Chroococcidiopsis sp. TS-821: one gene and its partner. The protein of the gene in region 1 interacts with the protein of each later gene in a pairwise test. Links are inferred from orthologs where the notes say so. Each region holds a gene or a part of one and is shown on either strand. Other genes may lie near its edges.

Region 1 (12,534 bases):
CCTTGTGTAGCATCCATCGTTAACAAAACGCCAAAAACCTTTGTTCCTCCAAGGTGAAGCAAAGCTAAGTTGATGTCAGGATAGCGTTGCGGAATTTCTCGTAAATCATCATAAATAAGCGTATCACCGGTGATGTAGAGGCGAAAGACAACTGAATCGAACTGAAATTCCAGCATACTTCCCATCACTGGCGGTAACACAGCAGATAAAATGGCTGGACCATGTCTTCCTGGCATTGCGGTAACTTGTACGCTAGCATTACCTTTTGTAACGCGCAACTTCTCCCAGGTTTGAAGTGCGTGCGGTGCTGTAAATCCTTTCTTTTTTAAGTCGGCTGCTGCATGATGTGTGGTAATAATGGGTAAGCTTTTGTCGAGCTTTGCTGCTGCAACCGAGTCAAAATGATCGTCATGCATATGCGAGAGTACCACAAAATCGAGTGGAGGTAACTGCTCAATTTCCAGTGCTGGATTCGTTTGACGCGCTGAAGTTATGCCATAGCCTAGATGTACGCGATCGCCTTGATGTAAAAAATTCGGATCTGTGAGAATTGTAAATCCAGCGAAACGTAGCAAAACCGTCGCTGTACCAATGAAGAGAAGTGAACCATCTAAATTGGGTGCTTCGCTACTTTCTATCGGTAAAACGAGTTCTCGTACTTCACTCATATTCCACACCCTGTTGTAGCAATTTGTCATGTTTTGGCATTGCTCAGCTTAAGGAGTCAATGCACCTCAACTTAGCGATTTGCGATCGCAGAAATACCCTATCTTCAGGCTTAGATTTTGCATTAAGTTACTCTTAAGTTTCACTTTTTGTATTCGCGAGTACAACTTATAGACACATACAAATATATAAATCTGTCTCCTGAATAGCTAAGACACGCTACAGGGATGAAGTTGACATTTCTAAAACTCTTAATAATTAAAGAATCACTCTGTATTTGCCTTAGGAGATGAGCATTATATGTTTAGTATCGGCGACTATGTTTTGAATCAAAATACAGGGCACATAGGTAAAGTCGTTGGCTATGGACATGAAATTTTTGACAATGTTTACACAACAACACTGAAAGTGTTATTAACGTGCGATCGCAATTCTGAGCATAAAGGGATAGTAGAAGACTTGATATCAAATTGGAAGCAATATCAATCTGAGTCAGCTTCTGCGATCGCACCTGCGTTAGTAACTGATATGCAAAAAGATACTAAGAATCCGATTTCTCAAGCTAAACATATAACAGCCGCTTGATAGGGAAACTATCTATGCTTTGTTTCGCCAAGTTTTGACATTGAATATGACAAGAATATAGCAAATAGTTGTGGTGTTGGGAAGTGAAACTTAAAATGAGGGAAATTGCTTGTCAAAAAAGCCTTTGTGCTGTTGAAGCAGTTTCCCTAGTTGCTGTTAAATCAAAAGATGAATAAGGCAGCTAGCCTTTTATATGTAAAACAGAAAAGTTTGCTGGGCTTCGCGTGTCAGCTCTGGATTAAAAAAATTATACTTCAATTTACATAATTTTAATTATCAAGTTGACAGGAAGAAAATTAGCCTCGACAGCGCTGTTAAGGATTAAATTAAATACATTAGAAGCATAAAAACTGCTGCAAATTAAATAAATACGAGAAAAATCAGTTGTGAGTATGGGTTAGTTAGATAGCTGGGATAAGGCATTATACTTAAAAATAATAGAATGGCAAACTCAACAATCAGCACAACATCTAGCAACGACTGTAATTCTTCTAGTCGTTGTGCAAGATAATCATCCCATTCAACTCAGCAAGCAACTACAAAAATATTAGTGTAATTTAGTTATCGTTACTGCGATCGCAATACTCTACTAAACTTTTGCAGCTTCTAAAGATTTCAGTAGTTCTGTATTCACGCCTGATTCGCGCGTGAGAGCGATTTTGCCAGTGCGAGCAACTTCGCGTAAACCAAACTTTTGCAACACCTGGACAATCGCGACCATTTTACCAGGATCGCCAACGACTTCAAGGGTGAGTGAGTCTTCAGCAACATCAACAACGCGGGCGCGAAAAATCTGTGCTAATTCGACAATTTCTGAGCGTGTCGAACTTGTGGCGTTGACTTTGAGGAGCATCAGTTCGCGCTCGACGCAGGGAGTTTCGGTAATATCCTGTACCTTAAGGACGTTAATAAGCTTGTAAAGTTGTTTGGTAAGCTGCTCGATGACGCGATCGTCACCTGGAACAACCATTGTAATGCGCGAAATGCCATTTTGCTCGGCAGGACCGACTGCGAGGCTTTCAATATTAAAGCCACGACGTGCAAACAAACCAGCAATGCGGGTCAAAACTCCCGCTTCATCTTCGACTAAAACAGATAAGGTGTGTTTCATTGTTGCCAGAGGCGGTAACTGCTCAAGGAGCGATCGCTTGTCGCTATTAGAATAACAATCTTAGACCATATATTTTATCTAATTTTTGATCTTTTAAACGGAGGAAAATATATATACATGTCAGCTTTTATTTACTAATTATTTGACTGCAACGAATGTACGCATACCCGTAACACCAGAGATAGTGACAGCTTAACTCGATCAATGGTACATACTATTTGATTAGCAAGCGCTACTTGCATTTTATAAAATCAAGCCGGAGTTATGAGCTATTTTGTCTTTCATTTATTGTTTGTGCTTCCTCCCATTTTGTTTCTCGCATGGATACAGCCACAACCTCTTGCAGGTGTTGGCGGGCTTAGGGCGTGGTTAGGATTACCTTTAATTGCCATTGTCGCTTTTATCTATACAACGCCTTGGGACAACTATTTAGTTTGGCGGAAAGTGTGGGGATATGGCAGCGATCGCGTCTTAGGTACAATCGGCTATGTACCGATTGAAGAATATTTATTTTTCATCCTGCAATGTATTCTGACAGGACTCTGGCTTTATTGGCTGCTAGCGCGTCAACCCGATTCAACTCAACAGACGGCTTCCCCCTTGTTGCGCGTGCTGTTAATGGTCGTTGGGGTATCGTTATGTATTACTGGAATTTTGATGCTGCGATCGCCCTCAACGGTATATTTGGGACTTATTCTTGCTTGGGCTGCGCCCGTATTAACATTGCAGTGGGTCATAGGTGCAGCAATACTGCAAGCAATGCAACGCATCTGGTTAATTGCGACGGTTGTACCCACACTGTATTTATGGGTAATAGACCGAATTGCAATTGGTGATGGAATTTGGCAAATTTCTGAAATGTATACAACAGGAATACAGTTGTTTGGATTGCCGATCGAAGAGGCGACTTTCTTTCTTGTCACTAACATGATGGTAGTGCAAGGATTGTTATTGTTGCTGTTGTTAAAACTGCCAAAACTTGAGGCGATCGCGTCTGTTGATTCTCATCAAGCGCGTACCTAATAAGTTGCTTGCAGGCGACTAAGTAAATACTCTCCAGCGGATACAGGTGGATAAATCGCGGGATTTTCTCGACTACAACCAGGAAGACACGCAATTACTGCATCGTGGTTGGGATGACAGAAAAAGGCAATAGAATAGCGCGATCGCTTTATCCGTTCATCTGTTGGAATCATGACGCGATGCTTGGTAGAACAGAAAACATGATTTGTCCACCGCTGCATCAAATCTCCCGTATTGACAACCACTGTATTAGGAATCGCGGGCGCTAAAATCCATTCCCCACTCCGCGTTTGGACTTCTAATCCTCCTACCCGATCCTGAAATAGGAGTGTAATGCTACCATAATCAGAATGCACCCCAGCGCGGACTTGTCCTGGTTTTGGCGATTGCTCGATGGGTGGATAATGCAGTAGTCGCAATGTATGATTTTGTTGGTCGTGTTTTGTGGTAAAAAAGTCTTCTGGCACTTGTAGGGCGATCGCAAATGCTTGTAAAACGCTTGCTGCAACTTCGCAACAAGCATCCCAAAAAGCCAGGACATCATGTCGAAAACCTTTGTACTCAGGTAGCCACTTATTAATTCTCATTGCAGCAGCAGCGTCGTAGCTACTATCTTCTTTTCCAACGTTAAATGCTTCTTTGAGATCTCCAGGTTTATCAGGATCGAGCCGCTCTCTTTCAATTCCCACATAACCGCGATTACTCACCTTGTCACTCCAAGCTAACTGCTGCTTGACTTCTAGAGGAAGATTGAAAAAAGACTGCGATTGCGTAAATAGGGCTTCAATTAGTTGTGGAGGTATCCCTGGATTTTTGAGATACATAAATCCAATTTCGCGACCAGCTTGATAAACTTGTTGTGCTACTGCTTGTCGTGTTGCTGAATCGCTTGTGGTAAATGGCTGAAAATCAATGACTGGAATTTGCATTTCAGCAGTTTATTCTTGTTGTGATTGTAGAAGATAAGTAACGAACCACACAGAGTCACTTTCGTGAAAGTGGCGTAGCGCAGAGGAAAGAAATAAGGGTTTGGTATGGACGCGATGTCTTATTTGTTCTGTAGCTGACGCAAGCAGTATTGTACTTTTGGTCAATATTAAAGAAATGCAAGATACTAAAAAAGTAGCAAGAGAAACTATTAGAACTACTATGCCAAGTTCTCTTGCTATCTACCACTTTGATATAAAGATTGTAGCTAAATATTAGTAAGGTATATGTCTAGAACGCATTTAGCTTGACAAAAATAGAACTATTTCAAAGTTCTTATGATTTGACAAACGTCCACTCGACAATCTTGCGCGGCGCAGATTTTAAGGCTTTGACTAAACTAGCGTTGTCATCAAACTTGACTTGATCGAGCTCGGTTGCTTCCACATTTACTGTAAAGCGCTTATCTTCAAAACACCACGGCGTGACTGTCACGAAGCCTTCATCAACTTGCATGATATCGTAGCGTTGCCCGTCGTGTGCTTTGCTAATTTCTAAAGCGCGATTATCAGCAGGGAGTTCTCGCTGACAAAGAATCAATGACAAGCGATCGCACCATTGCATAAATGCATAAGCTTCATCTGCTTCTTTTTGAGAAATACCTAATTCCTTGCACCACCGCTGTTGATTCTGCAACTGTTCTTCTAAAAAGCTAGCAGCCTCAGCGGATTCAGAACGTTTACCTTCTTGCAAGCGACTCATATGCATTGAATTAAGTAATGCTACCCAACGTCCGCGATACAACGCTCCCTCTAGATGCTTGCGTAACTCATCAAAGGATGTTTCTGGGTCGAGCGTAAAGTCCATGGGTGCGCCAGCAGGCGTGAGACACTTTTCCTCCCACTCTTTTTCTAAGTCATCGTGGTGCGAAATCGCCGCGATCGTCTCATATAAACGAATAGGAGTATTTTTTCTTTGCCATTGTCCGGCAATTTGGGCTGCAAGCAGCGCATGGGCGCGATGATAGATAATTTCCCATCCATCACGAGTAGGGTTAACGATCATATATATTTCCAATACACGCAACAGTTCTCATTTTTAGCATTAAGTACGGCGTTAAGGATACTAGCCCACAGGTTATATTCTTCCTATCCTGCAAGGAGAGTCAAGCAGTGAGACAGTTGGTCGCAGAAAAGTTGGATTGTGAAGTAGTAGTGTGATAGGGATGAAATAATGAGAGAAAATGAGCATGGTAGACACCGACTTACAACTTTTTTTGTCGGCTCTGCTGAGTTTAAGCACCTTTATAGTATGGTGGGTCACGACCTCTTTCAGGAAATTGTAGAGATGCTGCACCAAATTGAGAGCATCGGAACTCCCTTGCGTTCAGTTAGCAATATGTGTTATTCTAGTTAAGCAACATTCTGCTGCGGGCATAGTTTAGTGGTAAAACCATAGCCTTCCAAGCTATTGATGCGAGTTCGATTCTCGCTGCCCGCTTAAAGTTTAAACTACCGACAAACCCACTTCCATAGCGGATGACTTGCACCTTGTTGACGGATGCGATTTACTTGTTGTTCTAGACGGCGCTTTTCCTGCGCGGGTATCCCTAAGAGGATATTACGACTTTGCCAAAGCAAGACACCTAAAGTCATTCCAATACAGATTGCTAAGCCCAAAGTTGGTATTGGGTTGTAATACAAGCCGTAGCGCACTGCTACCCAAGTGAAATACTGTCGCCACAAAGCAATTTCCCCACGTAGCCCCCACAAGCTCAACGACCCAACCGTTAGCCACAATATACCTACAAACAACCATCTACCGCAGACAGTTAGCTGATGTAGCTTCTCAACTTGCTGTTTAAAAGTTGTATCGCGATAAATTTCAGATTGATTGTAATAGCGTGACCGATCGGGTTGAGCCATAGTGAGGGTATGATTTTTAAGGATCTTTTGGCGGGGAGCTAATCGTAGATACACTTTGTGTTGCCAAACGTTGACCGCTACGTTCGCGCCACCATGCAAGGAGAGTACTCGCGATGAAGATGCTGGAGTAAGCACCGCAAATGAAGCCAATAATCAATGCTAAAGCAAAGTTTTTTAATGTTTCTCCACCAAAGAGAAAGATAGAAAACAACGCTAGTAACGTTGTTAATGTCGTATTAATCGATCTGGTGAGCGTTTGATTGACAGCATCATCGACAATATCACTAATCGGACGATCAGGAGTTGTTTTTAATATTTCCCGAATTCGGTCATAGATTACCACAGTATCGTTAACCGAAAAACCCGTGATTGTGAGTAAAGCAACAATAAATAAACTGTCTACTTCAACGCCCCACACCAAGCCCAAAATGGCAAAAACGCCTGCTGTTATAAAGACATCATGTAGAAGCGCGATAATTCCAAATATGGCAAAATCCAACTGAAACCGCAGACTAATGTAGATGATAATGCCGACAAATGCAACGATTAACGCCAACAGACCCGAAGTTAACAACTGACGACCAATTGTGGGACCTACAGTGTCGATCTGCGTCAATTGCGGATCGAACGCACCAATTTGTTGACTCAATGCATCTTGCAACTGCGTCCGTTGCTCGACATTTAAGGTACTCGTGCGAATCGAGATTCCTTGTTGTTCTTGCCCCAAAATCTGAATGCTGCTGTTAGCAAGTCCTTGCGCGGCGAGAACTTCGCGCACCGCAGTAATATCTATCGGTTGAGCGCAATTATTCGGTTGACTACAATCGCGTTCGAGTTGTAATCGCGTACCGCCAATAAAATCTAAACTAGGACGCAATGGCGCGCCGATTTGCTGCCAAGAAATCAGCATTGCCACTAACCCAGCAAGAATTGCAGCGATAGAAATTGCCCACCATAGTTTTCGCGATTGATTAATACTCAGTTTCATCGTGTCACCTCTGCCCTCCGAACTGCTGGCAGGTTTGGGCAATATAATTCTGGTTTACGCAATGAAGGCAAGCTAATGGCGATAAACATCAGCGTCCGACTACAAGTTATTGCTGTAAACATACTCACTGCAATACCAAGTGCCAAAGTTAAAGCAAAACCACGTACTAAACCTGCTCCTAACCAGAACAATGCCGCGCAAGCAATCCAGGTTGTTACGTTGCTATCTAAAATACTGGAAAAAGCGCGGTAAAATCCTGATTCAACCGAACGATACAGCGACTTACCAGCGCGGAGTTCTTCGCGCGTTCGCTCAAAAATCAGAACGTTAGCGTCAACTGCCATACCAATACTCAGAATAAAACCCGCAATTCCAGGCAGTGTCAACGTAACACCAAGTAATGCAAAACTTGCCCAGGTGAGTAATGCATAGACAACGAGCGATAGATCGGCAATTAAACCAGGAAGGCGATAGTAAATGACCATGAAGATCAACACTAAAATCAAACCACCGATACCTGCGTAGATACTGCGTTGAATACTGTCTCGTCCCAAAGTGGCACCTACAGTCCGATTCTCGACAATTTCAACAGGAACAGGTAACGCACCACCGCGTAATTGAATCGCGAGATCGTTGGCTTCTTGGGCGGTAAAGCGTCCTGTAATTACAGCTGATCCTCCGGTGATTCCGGTTTGCGCAAATTCAGGACCTACTGTAGGAGCGCTAATTAGTTCGTTATCCAGAAATATACCGATACTGCGTCCTGTTCCTGCAAGGTCACGCGTTAGTTGGGCAAAAAGTTCAGCACCAGCTGAATCGAAGCGAATCCCGACTTCCCAGTTGTTGGGAACCTGCGTGGGTTGACCAAACGCATCTTCTAGGTTTCTACCTGTCAGCGGAGGATTCGTGCTTTCAAATAACTGCGCGATCGCTGCATTGCTACGGTCAATCGCTTCCTGATTTTGCTGAATTTCTGCGGTGTTACCTGTGGTTCTTAACTCTTGCTGTTTTGCTAGCAGTGCTAGTCTCACTTGCTGTTCGGCAAATAATTGGGCTTCAGTACCTGGTCGTTGCATGCGAAACTCTAACTGTGCGGTACCGCCAAGCACGCGCTCAGCTTGCTCTGGATCGCTGACCCCAGGCAGTTGGACAAGAATTTGGTCTTGCCCGACCGTTTGCACAACAGGTTCCGAAACACCCAAACCATTAATTCGATTTTCAATAACCCTCTGAACGGCTTCTAGTTCGCGGTCAGTAATTTGGGGAATTTCTGCTGTTGGTTGCACTTGAATTGTTAACTGCGAACCACCTTGGAGGTCTAACCCCAAGGAAATCGGAATTCTGGCGATCGCCACGATCGCAGCGATTACCAAAACGACGATCAAAGCCAATAGCGATCGCTGTCTTTGCATACCCTAAACCCGCCTGCAACAATGTAAATGCGTTCTAAACGCGCAACGCCACCATTTTCTCGACTGCTTCGATAATTTGCTCAGGCTGCACAATTGTCATTCGTTCTAATGTTCCATTGTAAGGTGTCGGAATATCTTGTGAAGACAAGCGCAGCACGGGTGCATCGAGTTCATCGAAAAGGCGATCGTTAATCGAGGCAATGAGTTCAGCCCCAATTCCGCCAGTACGCATACACTCTTCCACAATAATGACACGATGCGTTTTGCGAATCGACTCGCCAATCGTCTCAAAATCGAGAGGTTTAAGCGAAATTAAATCGATTACCTCAGGGTCAAAGCCATTCTTTTCTAACGTTTTGACCGCTTGCATAACGTGATGCCGCATTCGCGAGTACGTCAAGATTGTCACGTCCTTGCCTTGGCGGACAACTTCGGCTTTATCCAAAGGCAACAAATATTCGGTTTCGGGTAAATCTTCTTTTAAGTTGTACAGCAGGACGTGTTCAAAAAATAGTACTGGATTTTCGTCACGAATCGCTGACTTGAGTAGTCCTTTCGCGTTATAAGGAGTCGAACAAGCGACAATTTTTAGCCCTGGAACTGCCTGAAAATAAGCTTCTAGCCTTTGCGAGTGTTCAGCACCGAGTTGCCTACCCACGCCACCAGGACCGCGAATCACCATTGGAATTTTGAAGTTACCGCCTGAAGTGTAGCGCAGCATTCCAGCATTATTCGCAATTTGGTTAAAGGCAAGCAGTAGAAACCCCATGTTCATGCCTTCAACAATCGGGCGCAACCCCGTCATTGCCGCACCTACAGCAAGTCCGGTAAAGCTATTTTCGGCAATGGGCGTATCGAGTAGTCGCAGTTCGCCGTACTTTTTATAAAGGTCTTTGGTAACTTTGTACGAACCGCCGTAGTGTCCCACGTCTTCACCGAGAACAAATACAGTGGCATCGCGTGCCATTTCTTCATCAATGGCGGCACGCAGCGCATTAAAAAAGAGAGTTTCTGCCATGAACGCAAGGTGGTTGAGTATTAATCGGTTAGTCTATAATATTAACCCTTTTTAAGAGGGGTCAGCGGTTGGAGGTCAGGAGTCAGGGGAACTTCTTTGATGTTTTGGCAACTAACAAAAGGCGCGGTTGAAACCGCTGTTACATAAACAAAACCTGTCTTCACTAGTTTCTAAAGCTTTAGTTCGCGCAGGTGTACTGCGTTTTTATGCCGCGAATTCAGGCGCTAGGCTTTACAGATTTCAAACCACAATAGATTTATGAGCTAAATTAAAAGCAAAAATTTTATATTAAATCATGCTCGAACACGACGTTGTTATTGTTGGTGGTGGATTAGCTGGATGTCGCGCGGCTGTGGAAATTGCGCGCACCGATCCAAAACTCGATATTGCGGTTGTTGCTAAAACGCACCCCATTCGATCGCACTCTGTCGCCGCGCAAGGAGGAATCGCGGCTACGCTCAAAAATGTCGATACTAGCGATACGTGGGAAGCCCATGCGTTTGACACCGTCAAAGGTTCCGACTATTTAGCCGATCAAGATGCCGTGGAATTGCTAGCGCGGGAAGCGCCTGATGTGGTGATCGATCTGGAACACATGGGGGTGTTATTTTCACGCTTACCTGATGGGCGGATTGCGCAACGTGCGTTTGGGGGACACTCGCATAACCGCACTTGCTACGCAGCCGATAAAACTGGTCATGCGATTCTACACGAACTCGTCAATAATTTACGACGGTATGGCGTCCAGATTTACGATGAGTGGTACGTCCTGCGCTTGATCTTAGAAGATGGTCAAGCTAAAGGTATTGTGACATACAACATTCGCGATGGACATTTAGAGGTTGTCCGCGCTAAAGCAGTGATGTTTGCAACGGGTGGCTATGGTCGCGTTTATAACACCACCTCGAATGATTACGCTTCCACAGGTGATGGTTTAGCAATGACCGCAATGGTGGGGCTACCGTTGGAAGATATGGAGTTTGTGCAATTTCACCCCACAGGTTTGTATCCAGTCGGCGTTTTGATTTCGGAAGCTGTGCGCGGTGAAGGTGCGTATTTGATTAATAGCGAAGGCGATCGCTTTATGGCAAATTATGCCCCAAGTCGAATGGAATTAGCACCACGCGATATCACGTCGCGCGCGATCGCTCTTGAAATTCGGGCAGGACGCGGTATTCATCCTGATGGTAGTGCAGGAGGACCATTTGTCTATCTCGATTTGCGTCATATGGGACAAGAAAAAATCATGAGTCGCGTTCCCTTTTGTTGGGAAGAAGCCCACCGCTTAGTGGGAATTGACGCCGTACATCAACCGATTCCGGTACGCCCGACGGTGCATTATTCGATGGGAGGAATTCCGGTAAATACCGATGGACAAGTCCGCAGTAGTGGTGACAATTTAGTGGAGGGTTTCTTCGCGGCGGGTGAATGTGCGTGCGTCTCGGTGCATGGCGCAAATCGTCTGGGAAGCAATTCACTTCTAGAATGCGTTGTTTATGGGCGGAGAACAGGGGCGGCGATCGCGCAGTACGTGCAAAATCGCAAGTTACCTGCAATCGACGAACAACGTTACATTACAGAAGCCCAGCGTCGTCTACAAGCCTTACTCGAACAACCAGGAAAGTACCGCATTAACCAAGTGCGTACCGCGTTTCAAGACTGCATGACGCAGCACTGTGGCGTCTTTCGTACCGCAGAAATTATGCAAGAAGGTTTACAACAAATCCAACAATTGCAACAACAATATCCAGATATTTATTTAGACGATAAAAGCACGTGTTGGAATACAGAAATTATTGAAGCATTGGAACTTCAAAGTTTATTTGTTGTCGGACAAGTCATTCTCGCCTCAGCATTGAATCGCCAAGAAAGTCGGGGTGCGCATTACCGCGAAGATTTCTCGAATCGCAATGATACTGATTTTCTCAAACACACGATGGCTTATTATTCTCCTGCGGGAATTGACCTACAATATCGCCCAGTAACAATTACGATGTTTGAACCACAAGAAAGAAAGTATTAATCGATCGGTAATGGGTAATTGGTGATAGAATCTGCTCCTATGACCAGTTACCAAGTTTGAAATTAGGTTGATTAGTGATGAGAAAAATGGTGAAGTGTGAATAGTAGCTAGTAACTAACCACGAATAAAGGTGATTTAATCAGAGATAACATCATCTACGATCTACATCAAAATTGATAGCGAAGTTCTCCTTTAATGACCTGATTGTTAAAATTCTCGCGCCCAATTGTAGTTTCGTAATCAATCAAACCTAAAGCATTTTCCGAAAAAACTATCTGTGCGCCAATGCCCAATTTGACGTAATCGCGATCGCGATCGCCTACACGGGTGCGCAGCGGAATTCCTGGCTGAGTAATAAGTTCCGTTACAATTTCTCGATTATTCTCTGCTAATTCGCGTTCGTAACTAGCACGAAGATGCGGAATAACTGTACCAACATCAGTATTAAAAGCAACGGCTGCTTGCGCGCCAACACTTAGCACAAATGATTCAGCACTTTGGTCATCAACCCGTAGATTCAAGCTACCAGCATTATTTTCGGTGTAGCCGTCAATATGAATGCGATCGTATCTCAAACCAAGCGTTGGTCCATAGGCAACATTTCCTGAACGGATCGCGTAACCGCTATTTAGATCTGCTGAAAATTGATTGCCATTTGTATCCGCCGTAGCAGTACGGTTATAAAAGTTCGTTCGGCGCGCGATATTAAAGTTATTATTACCGTAGCTGAGAACTGCGTCGGTATAAAAGTTATTTTGCACAAAGTTGCTATAAACTGAAACAGCATAGCCATCAACGTTGATATCGCCCAAGTTGTTACTTAAATCAGTGTCGTTGTTGACATAACCTAAGGCAA
Region 2 (12,733 bases), on another replicon or contig:
GTACCCAAATCAAAGTTTATCGCCGCCCGCGCGTCGCAATTCTTTCGACGGGTGACGAATTAATTACCCCCGATCAGCCTTTACAACTCGGTCAAATCGTTGATTCTAATCAGTATGCTTTAGCCGCGCTCGTCGCGCAAACTGGTGCAGAACCATTGCACTTGGGCATTTTTCCTGACAAACCTCATGTTTTGCGCCGCGCAATTTCACAGGCGATCGCTACTGCTGATGTTGTCTTATCCTCTGGTGGTGTTTCGGTTGGTGACTACGACTTCGTCGAACAAATTCTTGCCGAGTTAGGCGCGACGATTCATATTCGTGCTGTTGCTGTTAAGCCAGGGAAACCCTTGACATTCGCGACATTTTCTGCATCGGCAGCGACTAAACATAAACCCGTATTGTATTTTGGTTTGCCTGGTAATCCGGTTTCTGCTTTAGTCAGCTTTTGGCGGTTTGTCCAGCCTGCTTTACGCAAGCTTTCCGGACTTGCCCACAGTTGGGGACCGATGTTTGTGCAAGCGCGATCGCAGCACGATTTAAAATCTGACGGTCAGCGCGAAACTTATCTTTGGGGACAACTCCACCTCATCGATTGTGCCTACGAGTTTCATTTAGCTGAAGGCAGCCACAGTTCAGGCAACTTAATTAACTTAGCACAAACCAACGGTCTCGCCGTTATTCCCGTCGGTCAATCGGCGATCGCCAAAGGCGAAACAGTCCGCGTGTTACAAGTCGGCACGCCTATAATTCCGCTAAAGCACAGTAAGCAAGATTAAGATTATGTCAAGCAGTTGTATCCAATGCAACTGCTCGCTTTTAGCAAAAGGTATAATCAACTAATTGACAACCCGCCCATTCACGTAGCGTGTTGCTGCACCTACTGTTCCGCCTACTTGTTGCGCGAAAGACAACGCGCGTTCATAAGACGTAAAAGATGCTACTTGAACTGATTTAATACCCCGTTCTCTCACAATCGAAAATGCATCATTACATAGATGAGTTCGAATTTGACGGAGATTACCTCCATCTATAAATACTGGCCAATATGTTCCTTGGCTCTGGAATGGATCTCCACAGCTTTTACGAGGAAATGAGACGTTTCTACTAGTGACAGCTGCTCTATTACTGGTGCGAGAACTACTTACAGTTTGTCTTCCACCATTAGCCGTTCTTAAACTGCAAACATAAAGTAATTCTGCTTCACCAAGACTGTCAGGTACAGGCGAACGTAAACTACGTGGTACTTTGAGATGACTGAAGTCATCATCACTTAATACATTACCTTTTGAATCGTATTCAACCTGTCTTAATACACCTATTTTGTTGCTTGCACAATCAACATAAGTTAATGACATTACAGATTGAGTTCTTGGTCGGCTGAATGAAATAGACGAGCTAGAGTTGGAAACTTGAGTATAAATTAACTTGCTCCAAAAAGTTCTAGTATCTCCTGTTCCTTTAATGCTATCAACATCCACGGCAAGATAAGGTTCAGAATTTAGCACTATCCATTGCCTTGCTGAAGCAGAATTTGTGTAAAATATTGCTACCAGAGAAGCCGTAGCTACTATAAACTTTTTCAACATAAATTTGCTTCTCTCTTTTCAAAGATAGAAACTTAAGAAACTATTTCTGTAAATTGTTGCGCTTGAATTATTTAAAACTACATGCCTTAGTTCTGTACTAAATATATTTCACTTATGTAAAATAAGTGTTAAAGGATGACTCTTTCTAAGCTAATAATGATGAATTTTTTGTGAATTTAAGTACTATATATTTTTGATATTTATTGCTAAAACCAACCGCGCTTACCATTAGGGCGTACGGTCATCCAATTTACTTTAGCTTGTGCTAGTTGCTCGTCCGAAACTTTTGCCCCAGTAAGGTTAGCACCACACAAATTCACATTTTTTAAATGAGCTTCGCTGAAGTCAGCGTAGCTTAAGTTAGCACCGCGAAAATCGGCTCCTTCTAGATCGGCAGAATGAAAGTACGCTTTTGTTAAGATCGCTTCTCTAAAATTAGTACGCTTGAGGCTAGCGTGGCTAAAGTCATTACCTGACAAAATACATTTAAAAAAATTTGTGCGGTCTAATTTTGCTGCGCGAAAGTTAACTTCCGATAAATCTACTCGCTGTAGGTCAAGTAAACTGAGATCGTAAGAAGCAAAATCTCTTCTACCTTTGATATAAGATAAGACTAAATTATTCGCATCGAGCTTTCTTGGTGGTGATTTAGGCTTGGCTCCAACTGTTGAAGGTGCAGAAGTCAGCGCAACTGATGGTAGTGGAGACTGTATTGATGTATTCGATGCTTCAGTCAAATTGGCTCTTCTGGCACGAATAGCCGCAGCCAGTTGTGCCCGCGATTGCGCAGCGCTACTTCCTGTGTAAGCACTTGTTGTAGTCGCTACTGGGGTTGTTGTCGGTGTCGCTTGCTTCACCTTGCGGGGTAATTTGGGTTTACGTACCGCTGAAGGCTGCGCCGCCATGCTATTCGCTAAGCTATCCATGTAGGGTTCGAGTTCGAGTGCGGTGAGAACCTCATTAGGTGATTGGTAGCGATGTCGCACCGAACCTTCTACCATTTTTTGTAAGACTTTGCGAAAGCGATCGCTAATCTGTACTTTGTTTTGCCACACCATTTCTCCCGTTGAGGAATTATAGTCGAGATCCTTGGGAGATTTTCCTGTGAGAAGATAGATGCAAGTCACCCCAAGAGCGTAAATGTCACTTGCGTAGACAGGACGCATCGCGAGTTGTTCAGGCGGCGCGAAACCTGGAGTTCCCACCGCAAAAGCTGTTAATGCTGTATTTTCTGACATACTCGTTGTTTGACTCACTTGGTCTTTCACTGCACCAAAATCGATCAAAACGAGTTTACAGTCCTCATGACGGCGAATAATATTCGCGGGTTTGATGTCTCGGTGAATGACCTGTTGGCTATGGAGATATTGCAGCGTTGGCAGAATTTCACTCAAAAATTGTTTTACCCCAGTTTCGCTAAACGGACCAGAGCGTTTGACTTCTTGTTGCAGCGTTAAACCATTAATGTACTCTTGAACCAAATAGAATTGTTCGCTATCTTCAAAGTAGTCAAGTAGTCTGGGAACTTGTGGATGACTGCCTATTTTACCCAAAGTTTTAGCTTCCCGGGCAAAAAGTTTTCGTGCCATGTCTAAAGCTTCTGACGATGTAGCCGAAGGTCGTAGCTGCTTGATAACGCATTTGGGTTCGCCAGGTAAAGTAACATCCTGGGCTAAAAACGTTGCACCGAAACCACCTTGTGCTAGTGCTTGCAGCGCGCGGTAGCGATCGCGTAATAATAATGGAGCGCCACAAGCTGCACAGGTCTGACGAGAACTGGAGTTTTGCGGATTGGAACAGTTGGGATTTAGGCAGTAGCTCATATGAGCGTTTACTCGCTGTTTCAGGTAACACTGGGAGCGATCGCACCCTGCTTCAATTATTTAAAGAAATATGTCTCATAGCCACGTGATTTATACGGAAAATGAGAGGTGCACAGGAGCAGGGGAAGAATAAAGTTTTCTCTATGACTCATCCCTCAAAACCACCAACTACGATGGGATGAGAATGTTATAAAGACAGAGAGTTATTACTGCAAAATCCGATTACAGGCTAAGCATTGCCTAGTTCTGACCTTTGACCCCTGCTTTTGATAAGATAGTCTAGCTGAGGTCTAAGCAATCACACTCCATGCGTATTTCTCTAAATTGGCTACAAGAACTTGTTGAGTTGACGCTTTCTCCTGAAGAATTGGCAGAAACGTTGACAATGGCAGGGTTTGAAGTAGAAGAAATTGAAGATCGCCGTCTATGGGCGGAAGGTGTGGTTGTGGGAAAAGTGCTAGAGTGCGATCGCCATCCAAATGCGGATAAACTCAGCGTTACTAAAGTCGATGTCGGAACGGCTTCCCCAGAACCATTAAATATTGTCTGTGGTGCGCCGAATGTCCGTGCGGGAATATATGTACCCGTCGCCACAGTAGGTACTTACCTGCCCAAAATTGACGTCAAAATCAAAGCCGCAAAACTACGCGGAGTACGTTCGGAAGGCATGATTTGCTCTTTAGCTGAGTTAGGACTTGCTAAAGAATCCGCAGGAATTCATATTTTTGAGCAGGAACTCGAATTAGGCAGTGACGTGCGCCCGTTGCTCGGTTTAGATGATGTCATTTTAGACTTGACAGCAACTGCCAATCGTGCTGATGCATTAAGCATGGTAGGTGTCGCGCGCGAAGTTGCTGCAATTACGGGAAAAACAGTGCGGTTACCAGAAGCTCCAGAAATTTCTATTCCTGATGGCAAGAAGAATTTAACGCTCAAAATATCGCAGCCACAAGCTTGCCCTGCGTATATTGGTACAGTGATTGAGTCAGTCAAAATTGCTCCTTCACCTGCATGGTTACAACAAAGATTGCAAGCTGCTGGAACTCGCCCGATCAACAACGTTGTTGATATTACAAACTATATTTTACTCGAATGGGGTCAACCACTTCATGCGTTTGACCGCGATCGCCTTTTAGCCGTCAGTGGTGCTCAAGCAGATTTAACCATTGGCGTTCGATTCGCGCGCTCAGGGGAAACGCTCAAAACGCTCGATGGTCAAATGCGCGCGCTTTCCAGTCAAGCTTTACTAATTACCGCACGCGACGAACCAGTAGCCTTAGCGGGAGTTATGGGCGGCGAAGCCACCGAAGTGCATGAGGGTACGCAAAATCTCGTTTTAGAAGCCGCCCTGTTCGATCCTGTCGCGATTCGGCGATCGGCGCGCAGTCAAGGTTTACGTACTGAAGCTTCCGCAAGATATGAGCGGGGAATCAACGCGGCTGAATTAGAATTAGCCTGTCGTCGAGCCATAATGCTGATTCAGGAACTAGCAGGTGGCGTTCCCGTGCAACAAGAATTTGCTGACGCAAGACCTGATATTGGCACAACATCACGTTCGATTGAATTACGGCTCGATCGCGTTAACCAAGTTTTAGGACCAATTGACTTAGAAGACACGACTGGCGAACTCCAACCCGAAACTATTCAGCAAATTCTTACCGCCCTTGGATGTCAGGTAAAACCATCATCCGAACAACAAAGAGTTTTGACTGTCACTGTTCCACCGTATCGTCATCGCGACCTAGAGCGTGAAATTGACTTAATTGAAGAAATTGCGCGACTGTATGGCTACGATCGCTTTTGCGATACTTTACCTGATAAAACAGAACCTGGCTATCTTTCCTTAGAACAGCAACTGACGCGCCAAATCCGCGAAGCTTTCCGCGCCGCTGGGCTAACTGAATTAATGCATTACTCGCTCGTCAAACCAGGACAAGAGCGACAAATCGTCCTTACTAACCCAATTTTTGTGGAGTATTCAGCGCTACGGACTGATTTGATTTCTGGTTTAATCGATGCTTTTCAATACAATCTAGAGCAGGGGAATGGTAGCCTCAATGGTTTTGAAATCGGGCGCATTTTCTGGCAAGAAGAAGACGGATTACTCGAAGCTGAGGCTATTGGCGGTATTTTAGGCGGCGATCCAACTCAAGGAAAGTGGATATCGGGTGGAAAAGAGCGTCCGCTAACCTGGTTTGAAGCTAAAGGCGTTTTAGAAAGTGTTTTTCAACGCTTGGGGCTAAAAGTAGAATACCAACCGAGCCACCAAGATTCGCGCTTGCATCCAGGTCGTACAGCGTCGTTATGGTTGCAGGGAAATCATTTGGGTAATTTTGGACAAATCCATCCGCAATTACGCCAAGAAAAAGGCTTACCAGATGCTGTTTACGTCTTTCAACTCGATTTAGATGTGATTCTAGATTACTGGGATCGCGACGAAGTTTTAGTACCAAAATTCCGTTCGTATTCTACTTACCCAGCGTCACCCAGAGATATTGCATTTTTTGCGCATCTCGAAATCTCTGTTGCGGAAATAGAACGCGCGATCGCACTGGCGGCGGGAGAATTGCTCGAATCTGTTGAATTGTTCGATGAATATCGTGGCGAACGCGTCCCCCAAGGACAAAGAAGTTTAGCGTTTCGTTTAGTGTATCGCGCCCCAAATCGCACTTTGACAGATGAGGACATCGAACCCGTACACCAAAAAGTGCGAGAATCTTTGGTAGAAAAATTTGGCGTGAATCTGCGAAGTTGAACTTGTGTATGCCTAAGTACGTAATGTGGGGAAGTTATTGCGAGGATGTGCTAGAAAAACGCGCTCCTCATCGACAAGCTCATCTCGACGGGCTAGCTGCGCAAAAAGAGTCAGGTGTATTGATTACAATTGGTCCAACGAAGGATTTAACCAAGGTTTTTGGCATCTACGAAGCTGAAGATGAAGCAACAGTTCGTCAACTTGTTGAAGCCGATCCTTATTGGAAAAATGGCGTTTGGACAGAATACTTTATTAAAGAGTGGATTCAAGCTTTTTAATGAGAGCAATTAGCAATTTAGTTATAGCAAGACTAAAACGACTTCCCTAAATGATGAGAACGGGCTTTAGTTGAGATACTGACGACAAAAATCGAGTGCAACAGATAAATCGCTGGTTTGCTGCGGATAATTAACGGTTGGTCTACTGATTGTAATTAAGGGAATACCAAGTTGAGTGGCGACAAGGCGTTTTGTCTCTTCACCCCCTGGTTTTCCTGAGGCTTTGGTAATCGCAAGTTGAATTTGCCACTGACGCCAAAGCGCGAGTTCTAATTCAGCAGAGATTGGAGGACGCAGACAGATTAAGCGATCTGGGGTAAAACCTGCTTGTGTTGCTGCTTCAATGGCGATCGCTGAAGGCAGAATTCTCGCAAATAATGTGGCGCGATCGTGCCAAGCTTGAAATAGGTGTAGCGGTCTGTAACCTACAGTTAATAAGACGCGTTTGTTTTGCAAGCGGTTTGTGGATAATAGAGCTTCAAAGCTATCGAAATGTTCGGCTTTGCCATCTACATTATTAGATGATAAGATGGGGCGTTCATAGCGTAAGTAAGGGACTTGCAAGTGTTGCGCCGCCGCGATCGCATTTTGCGAAACTTCGACAGCATAAGGATGTGAAGCATCCACAATTGCTGCAATTTGGTGTTGTTTGATAAAATTAGGGATCTGAGCGCGCGTTAAACGCCCTACCCACACTGTTAAACACGGTGCAGGATGGTAAAGCGATTGCGCTGAAGGAGTTGTAACAGAGATAATACAGCAGATATCTGCCTGTGCAATTGCCGCAGCGATCGCAACACTTTCTTGGGTTCCGCCAATCAACCACAACTTACCACACACAGTACCAGATGGAAGCGGCTCAATAGCGGGAGGAATAGGCAACGCAGTTAGCCTTTTAGTGCTTTGCGGAAGTTTTGTCGATAAGACTTATTCGAGATTAACAATGCAGGCCATAATAATGACAAAGACAAGCGATTGGAAAAACTACGCGAAAACGTAGTGCGATGAAATCCATTCCAGAATTTCCAAGCACCTATTGCATACACAACAATCAAGCCAAAAACAATCCAGTTCATTGCCTTAAACCACCTGTACAAAGGATCGTAAAGTAAAAATTGGTATTTTGAGCTAAAGTTCCTCTCCCACTATCTCTTAGTGTAAATTAGCCAAGAGAAATCGTTAGAGCGATCGCCATGAGTAGCGTTGAGTTAGTTGTAGCTCAAAAGCGCGGTGACTCGCCATACATTAAATCAGCTTTTTGTCAATATGTTGTTCAGCGCCCGACGAACTACCATGCACAGATCCATGAATCATAGCCAGCAGCAACATTTACTTGTTCTCGATAGGCGCATAGTTGTACGTCTCTACACTGACATATATGCTTAATGAAGTTTACGCTTAACGGATGTATCCTGTGGAAGTACCTTAAGTTTCAAGATACGTAGGAAACTATAACAAGACTTGCTTTTTGCCAGATTCATTGACTCGATGTCAGTGATGAGGGCAAATCACCTAAGGAGGAATTATGCGTGCAGTGCTGATGGCTGGAGGGTCTGGAACGCGGTTAAGACCGCTGACTTGTGACCTTCCTAAACCGATGGTACCTATTTTAAACAGACCAATTGCGGAACATATTATTAATCTTCTCAAACGACATCAAATTACTGAGATAATTGCCACGCTGCATTATTTACCAGAGGTCATTCGCGATTATTTTCAAGATGGCAGTGACTTTGGCGTACAAATGATCTATGCCGTTGAAGAAGATCAACCCCTGGGTACCGCAGGCTGCGTGAAGAATATCGCGGAATTTCTCAATGAAACATTTTTAGTCATTAGTGGTGATAGCGTTACAGATTTTGACCTCACCGCGGCAATTGAGTTTCACAAACGCAAACAAGCCAAAGCAACCTTAGTTCTTACTCGCGTTCCCAATCCGATTGAGTTTGGAGTCGTGATTACCGACGAAGACTATCGAATTCGGAGATTTCTAGAAAAGCCATCAACAAGCGAGATCTTTTCTGATACGGTTAACACTGGTATATACATTTTGGAACCCTCAGTTTTAGAGTATTTACCAGCTAATCAAGAATCTGACTTTTCCAAAGATTTGTTTCCGTTGTTGCTAGAAAAAGGCGAGCCGATGTACGGCTACATTGCACAAGGTTACTGGTGTGATGTTGGGCATCTTGATGCATACCGCGAAAGTCAGTATGATGGCTTGTTTGGCAAGGTAAAACTTGACTTTGCGTACCCCGAAACAAAGCCAGGGATTTGGCAAGGACAGAATACTTATATCGATCCGAGCGTTGAAATTTGTCCTCCAGTGTTGATTGGTCACAATTGCCGCATTGGACCGCGAGTGCGAATTGATGCTGGAACGGTAATTGGGGACAACGTGACGATTGGGGCGGACGCTGACTTAAAACGACCAATCATCTGGAATGGTGCAATTATTGGCGAAGATGCAGAATTGCGAGCGTGTGTGATTGGTCGCGGAACACGTGTAGACCGCCGCGCGCAAGTATTAGAAGGTGCTGTGGTTGGTTCGCTTTCTACAGTTGGAGAAGAAGCACAAATTAGTCCTAACGTTCGTGTTTGGCCAAGTAAACAAATTGAATCAGGCGCAACATTAAACATAAATTTAATTTGGGGACAAACTGCACAGCGCAATTTATTTGGTCAGCGTGGAGTGACTGGGTTAGCTAATATTGATATCACGCCCGAATTTGCCGTGAAGTTAGGCGCAGCTTACGGCTCGACATTGAAACCTGGTTCGCAAGTGATGATATCGCGCGACCAACGCAGCATTTCCCGAATGGTGACGCGATCGCTGATTGCGGGTTTAATGTCTGTGGGTGTCAATATTCAGAACTTGGATGCAACCGCAATTCCGATGGCGCGGACTGTTGCACCAACTTTGGGCGTTGCTGGCGGAATTCACGTACGATTGCACCCAGATCGACCCGATTACCTGTTGATTGAGTTTATTGATAACAAAGGCGTCAACATCTCAAAAGCACTCGAAAAGAAAATCGAAGGCGCGTACTTTAAAGAAGACCTCCGGCGCGTGCAAATTCACGAGATTGGTAATGTTGTCTATCCGATTCAGATGATCGACACTTACTGTAGTGCTTTTGAGAAAAATTTAAACGTAGAAGCCATTCGCCATAGTAACTCGAAAGTTGTCATTGATTATACATATGCCGTATCGGGTGCGGTTTTGCCGCAACTTTTAGCAAAATTTGGTTGCGACGCCGTCGTGTTAAATGCCAGTTTGAAGCAAACAGCGGTGTCTTCAGTCGAGAAAGAAGCACTCTTACAGCAGCTAGGTCATGTTGTCGAAGCATTGCGAGCGACTTTTGGCGTTCAGGTATCTGCCAATGGAGAACAGCTCATTTTGGTTGATAAGTTGGGAACGCCGATTCGCGGTGAAATGTTGACCGCCCTTATGGTGAATATGATTCTGACTGCACATCCACGCGGAACTGTTGTTGTCCCGATTCATGCATCGAGTGCTGTCGAACAAATTGCCCGCCGCCATGATGGTAAGGTCATTCGCACTAAGGCAAGTCCTACCGCACTTATGGAAGCTTCTTTGCCAAGTGCCAACCCGAATGTTGTCCTGGCGGGAAGTGGGGATATGGGATTTATTTTTCCACAGTTGCATCCTGGGTTTGACGCAATGTTCTGCATTGCCAAAGTGATTGAGATGTTGACGGTTCAAGAGCGATCGCTCGCGTCAATCCGCGATGACGACTTACCACAAGTAAGCCACCGCAGCTACACCGTACGCTGTCCCTGGACGGTCAAAGGAGCATTGATGCGCCATTTGGTCGAAACTCATAAAGAAGAAAATCTAGAATTGGTTGATGGCGTGAAGATTCGCTTTGAAGATGATAATTGGGTACTCATTTTGCCCGATGCGGGCGAACCACTGGTACATTTGTTCGCTAACAGTCACGATCGTAATTGGGTAGATGAATCGTTGAGGGAATACCGCACCCGCGTTCAATCATTTATTGAACAACAACAAGGAGTGGAAGCTTACAGTAACAGTCCTCAGCAATCGATCGTGAGTTAGGAGTGAGTAGACTAGTGATTAGTGGCTAGTGGCTGGTGTCAAGAGCAACTAGTCACCAATTCTTCCCCTAACCTTTGACCCCTAACCTCTCATCGAGCGAACACATAGGAGAAGCGAATGAATAGCTGTATTTTGATGGCAGAAATTGTGCAAGCGCCACAACTGCGTTATACGTCTGACAACATGGCATTAGCGGAAATGCTGATTCAATTTCCAGCTTTACGTGCAGAAGATTCTCCTGCAACGTTAAAAGCTGTTGGTTGGGGTAACTTGGCGCAAGAGATTGAACAAAATTATCAGCAAGGCGATCGCGTCATTATTGAAGGTCGCCTAAGCATGAACACTGTTGAGCGCTCGGAAGGCTTCAAAGAAAAACGTGCTGAATTGACGATACAACGAATTCACGCCGTCGATAAAACTGTAGATACAACGGCGACAAAAGCAAACTCCAAAGCTGCAACCGCTGCTGTAAGTTCGCGTCCCGAAAAAACTGCCAAGAATGTGAATTCAGATACGATGACTTCTACTCGGACGACAACTAGTCGCACCGATGTCATTGCTGACTTTGCGACGGCGACTTATGAACCACCTGTAAGAACATCTTCAACGCCGCTCCCACCCAGCGAAGAGCAGGATATCGACGACATTCCATTTTAGGTGGGGCGAGTGGAGAGGTTTGAGTAGTTAGCGACTAGTGATTAGTTGTGACTTGTTCGCGCAGTGTGCCGGAGGCATTAGAATTTTCTTAACTCATAATGCCTCTTTTCTTTAACTCCCTAACCTCCGACCTCTGACCCTTGACCTCTAAGCTCTACTATCCCACTCTGCCGCAGCATCAGCAACAGCTTGGTCTACAGTTTTTTCACCTAACATAGCCGCTTGCAGATTGTCGTAAATCGCGCGTTGTAAGACATTGCGGTTTTCCATTGCGGGAACTAAGACTTCGGCTTGCTGCAATTGGCTGGCGCTAACAACGCGGGCTTTTTCGACGGTTGACGCATCAGCAGGTACTGACTTAAAGTATTCGTCTGAGAGTGCGGCGACTGTTGAGGGTAAGACATTGGCAGCTTTGGCAAAGGCAAGCTGATTTTGATTGTTTGTAACATACAGTGCAAATTTTAACGCTGCATCCGGTTGGTCGGTGTTGGCAGGAATGACTATGTTCATGACCGCAACGTTTTTCTTGCCTGTAGGTCCTGTTATTTGTGGTGCGGTAGCTGAAACTTGCGCGATCGCTGGTGCGTTTTTGGCGATCGTTTTCAAAAATTCTGGACCTGAAGCTAATAACGCGGTTTGTCCAGCTTGATACTGCTCTATACCATATCTGTGTCCTTGTGTCAATACTTCAGGCGGTATCAGTTCATTGCGATACAAGTCTACCCAGTACTGAAAGACAGCCCGACCTTCAGGAGTATTAAACGCCGCTTTACCCTGCGCGTCTACTAAATTGACTCCCATTTGCACAAAAGATTCCAAAACTTCGGCAGAATCTTCGGGAACAAACGTTGTAAAAAAGGCGTACTTTCCAGTTCTTTCTTTAACTTGTCGCGCCACTGTTGCTAATTCTGCATAAGTTGTTGGCGGTTGACTGACTCCTGCTTGCTTTAACAAATCAGTGTTATAAATTGTCAGGCGAGTTGTGAGGTACCAAGGTAGGCCAAAACTTTTCCCATTAATCGTGCTTGCTTTCCAAATATTAGGTAGATAAGTTTCGCGCACATCCGCGCTGACTTTCGAATCCAAGTCTAGCCAAGCATTGCGCGTTGCGAGTTGCGAAGCAAAACTGGGGTTTAAGTTGACGACATCCGGTGCGGTGCGTGCGGACATCGCAGTGAGAATTTTGCTTTCCATCGCTGACCAGGGAACATCAACCCAGTTAACTTTAATTCCAGGGTTTTCAGCTTCAAAAGAACGGATGAGATTGTTGAAGAAATCTGTAAATTGTGGCTGGAGTTGCATTGTCCAGAATTCCACATTACTACTGTTACCTGATGCCGATTGCTGGGTACTATTATTGACGTTACCAGTACCACAACTCACAACCCAACTCAGGGTTAAACCTAACAAAGCGAAAATTCCGAGGCGTTTCCAACCTCTGATTTTGCTAAAAAAGACTGATACTATCGACATTTTTCAAACGTCACTTGCTGACTTTTACGAGCAAAGCAATTCTAAGCTAAAGTAACAGACATTCAATTTTTATAGTA

What was found.
Region 2: the proteins of secD (region 1) and pheT interact in binary tests that used the Escherichia coli proteins (3 or more experiments, as listed by UniProt). The link is inferred for Chroococcidiopsis sp. TS-821 from one-to-one orthologs.

The regions. Positions count from the first base shown.
Region 1 is NZ_MVDI01000015.1:74,510-87,043, reverse strand. What follows is about bases 6,430-9,328. They hold secD (protein translocase subunit SecD), read right to left. Parts: upstream 8,638-9,328; coding sequence 7,222-8,637; downstream 6,430-7,221. Other genes in these bases: B1A85_RS22465 (alpha-ketoacid dehydrogenase subunit beta), read right to left, coding at 8,672-9,328; secF (protein translocase subunit SecF), read right to left, coding at 6,430-7,225. In the rest of the region: B1A85_RS22515 (MBL fold metallo-hydrolase), read right to left, coding at 1-668; B1A85_RS22510 (hypothetical protein), read left to right, coding at 967-1,251; ilvN (acetolactate synthase small subunit), read right to left, coding at 1,841-2,362; B1A85_RS22500 (lycopene cyclase domain-containing protein), read left to right, coding at 2,627-3,385; B1A85_RS22495 (isopenicillin N synthase family oxygenase), read right to left, coding at 3,382-4,314; B1A85_RS22490 (DUF3891 family protein), read right to left, coding at 4,649-5,377; B1A85_RS22480 (hypothetical protein), read right to left, coding at 5,824-6,237; more of secF, read right to left, coding at 6,254-6,429; more of B1A85_RS22465, read right to left, coding at 9,329-9,655; B1A85_RS22460 (succinate dehydrogenase/fumarate reductase flavoprotein subunit), read left to right, coding at 9,951-11,678; B1A85_RS22455 (autotransporter domain-containing protein), read right to left, coding at 11,846-12,534. UniProt on the Escherichia coli protein: Part of the Sec protein translocase complex. Interacts with the SecYEG preprotein conducting channel. SecDF uses the proton motive force (PMF) to complete protein translocation after the ATP-dependent function of SecA.
Region 2 is NZ_MVDI01000012.1:99,452-112,184, forward strand. Bases 3,343-6,440 are described here. They hold pheT (phenylalanine--tRNA ligase subunit beta), read left to right. Parts: upstream 3,343-3,716; coding sequence 3,717-6,164; downstream 6,165-6,440. Other genes in these bases: B1A85_RS21025 (serine/threonine-protein kinase), read right to left, coding at 3,343-3,409; B1A85_RS21035 (YciI family protein), read left to right, coding at 6,173-6,440. In the rest of the region: gephyrin-like molybdotransferase Glp, read left to right, coding at 1-776; B1A85_RS21020 (surface-adhesin E family protein), read right to left, coding at 837-1,586; more of B1A85_RS21025, read right to left, coding at 1,793-3,342; more of B1A85_RS21035, read left to right, coding at 6,441-6,442; B1A85_RS21040 (cobalt-precorrin-6A reductase), read right to left, coding at 6,509-7,324; B1A85_RS21045 (hypothetical protein), read right to left, coding at 7,330-7,518; B1A85_RS25725 (hypothetical protein), read left to right, coding at 7,636-7,758; B1A85_RS21050 (mannose-1-phosphate guanyltransferase), read left to right, coding at 7,968-10,526; B1A85_RS21055 (single-stranded DNA-binding protein), read left to right, coding at 10,644-11,183; B1A85_RS21060 (ABC transporter substrate-binding protein), read right to left, coding at 11,331-12,656.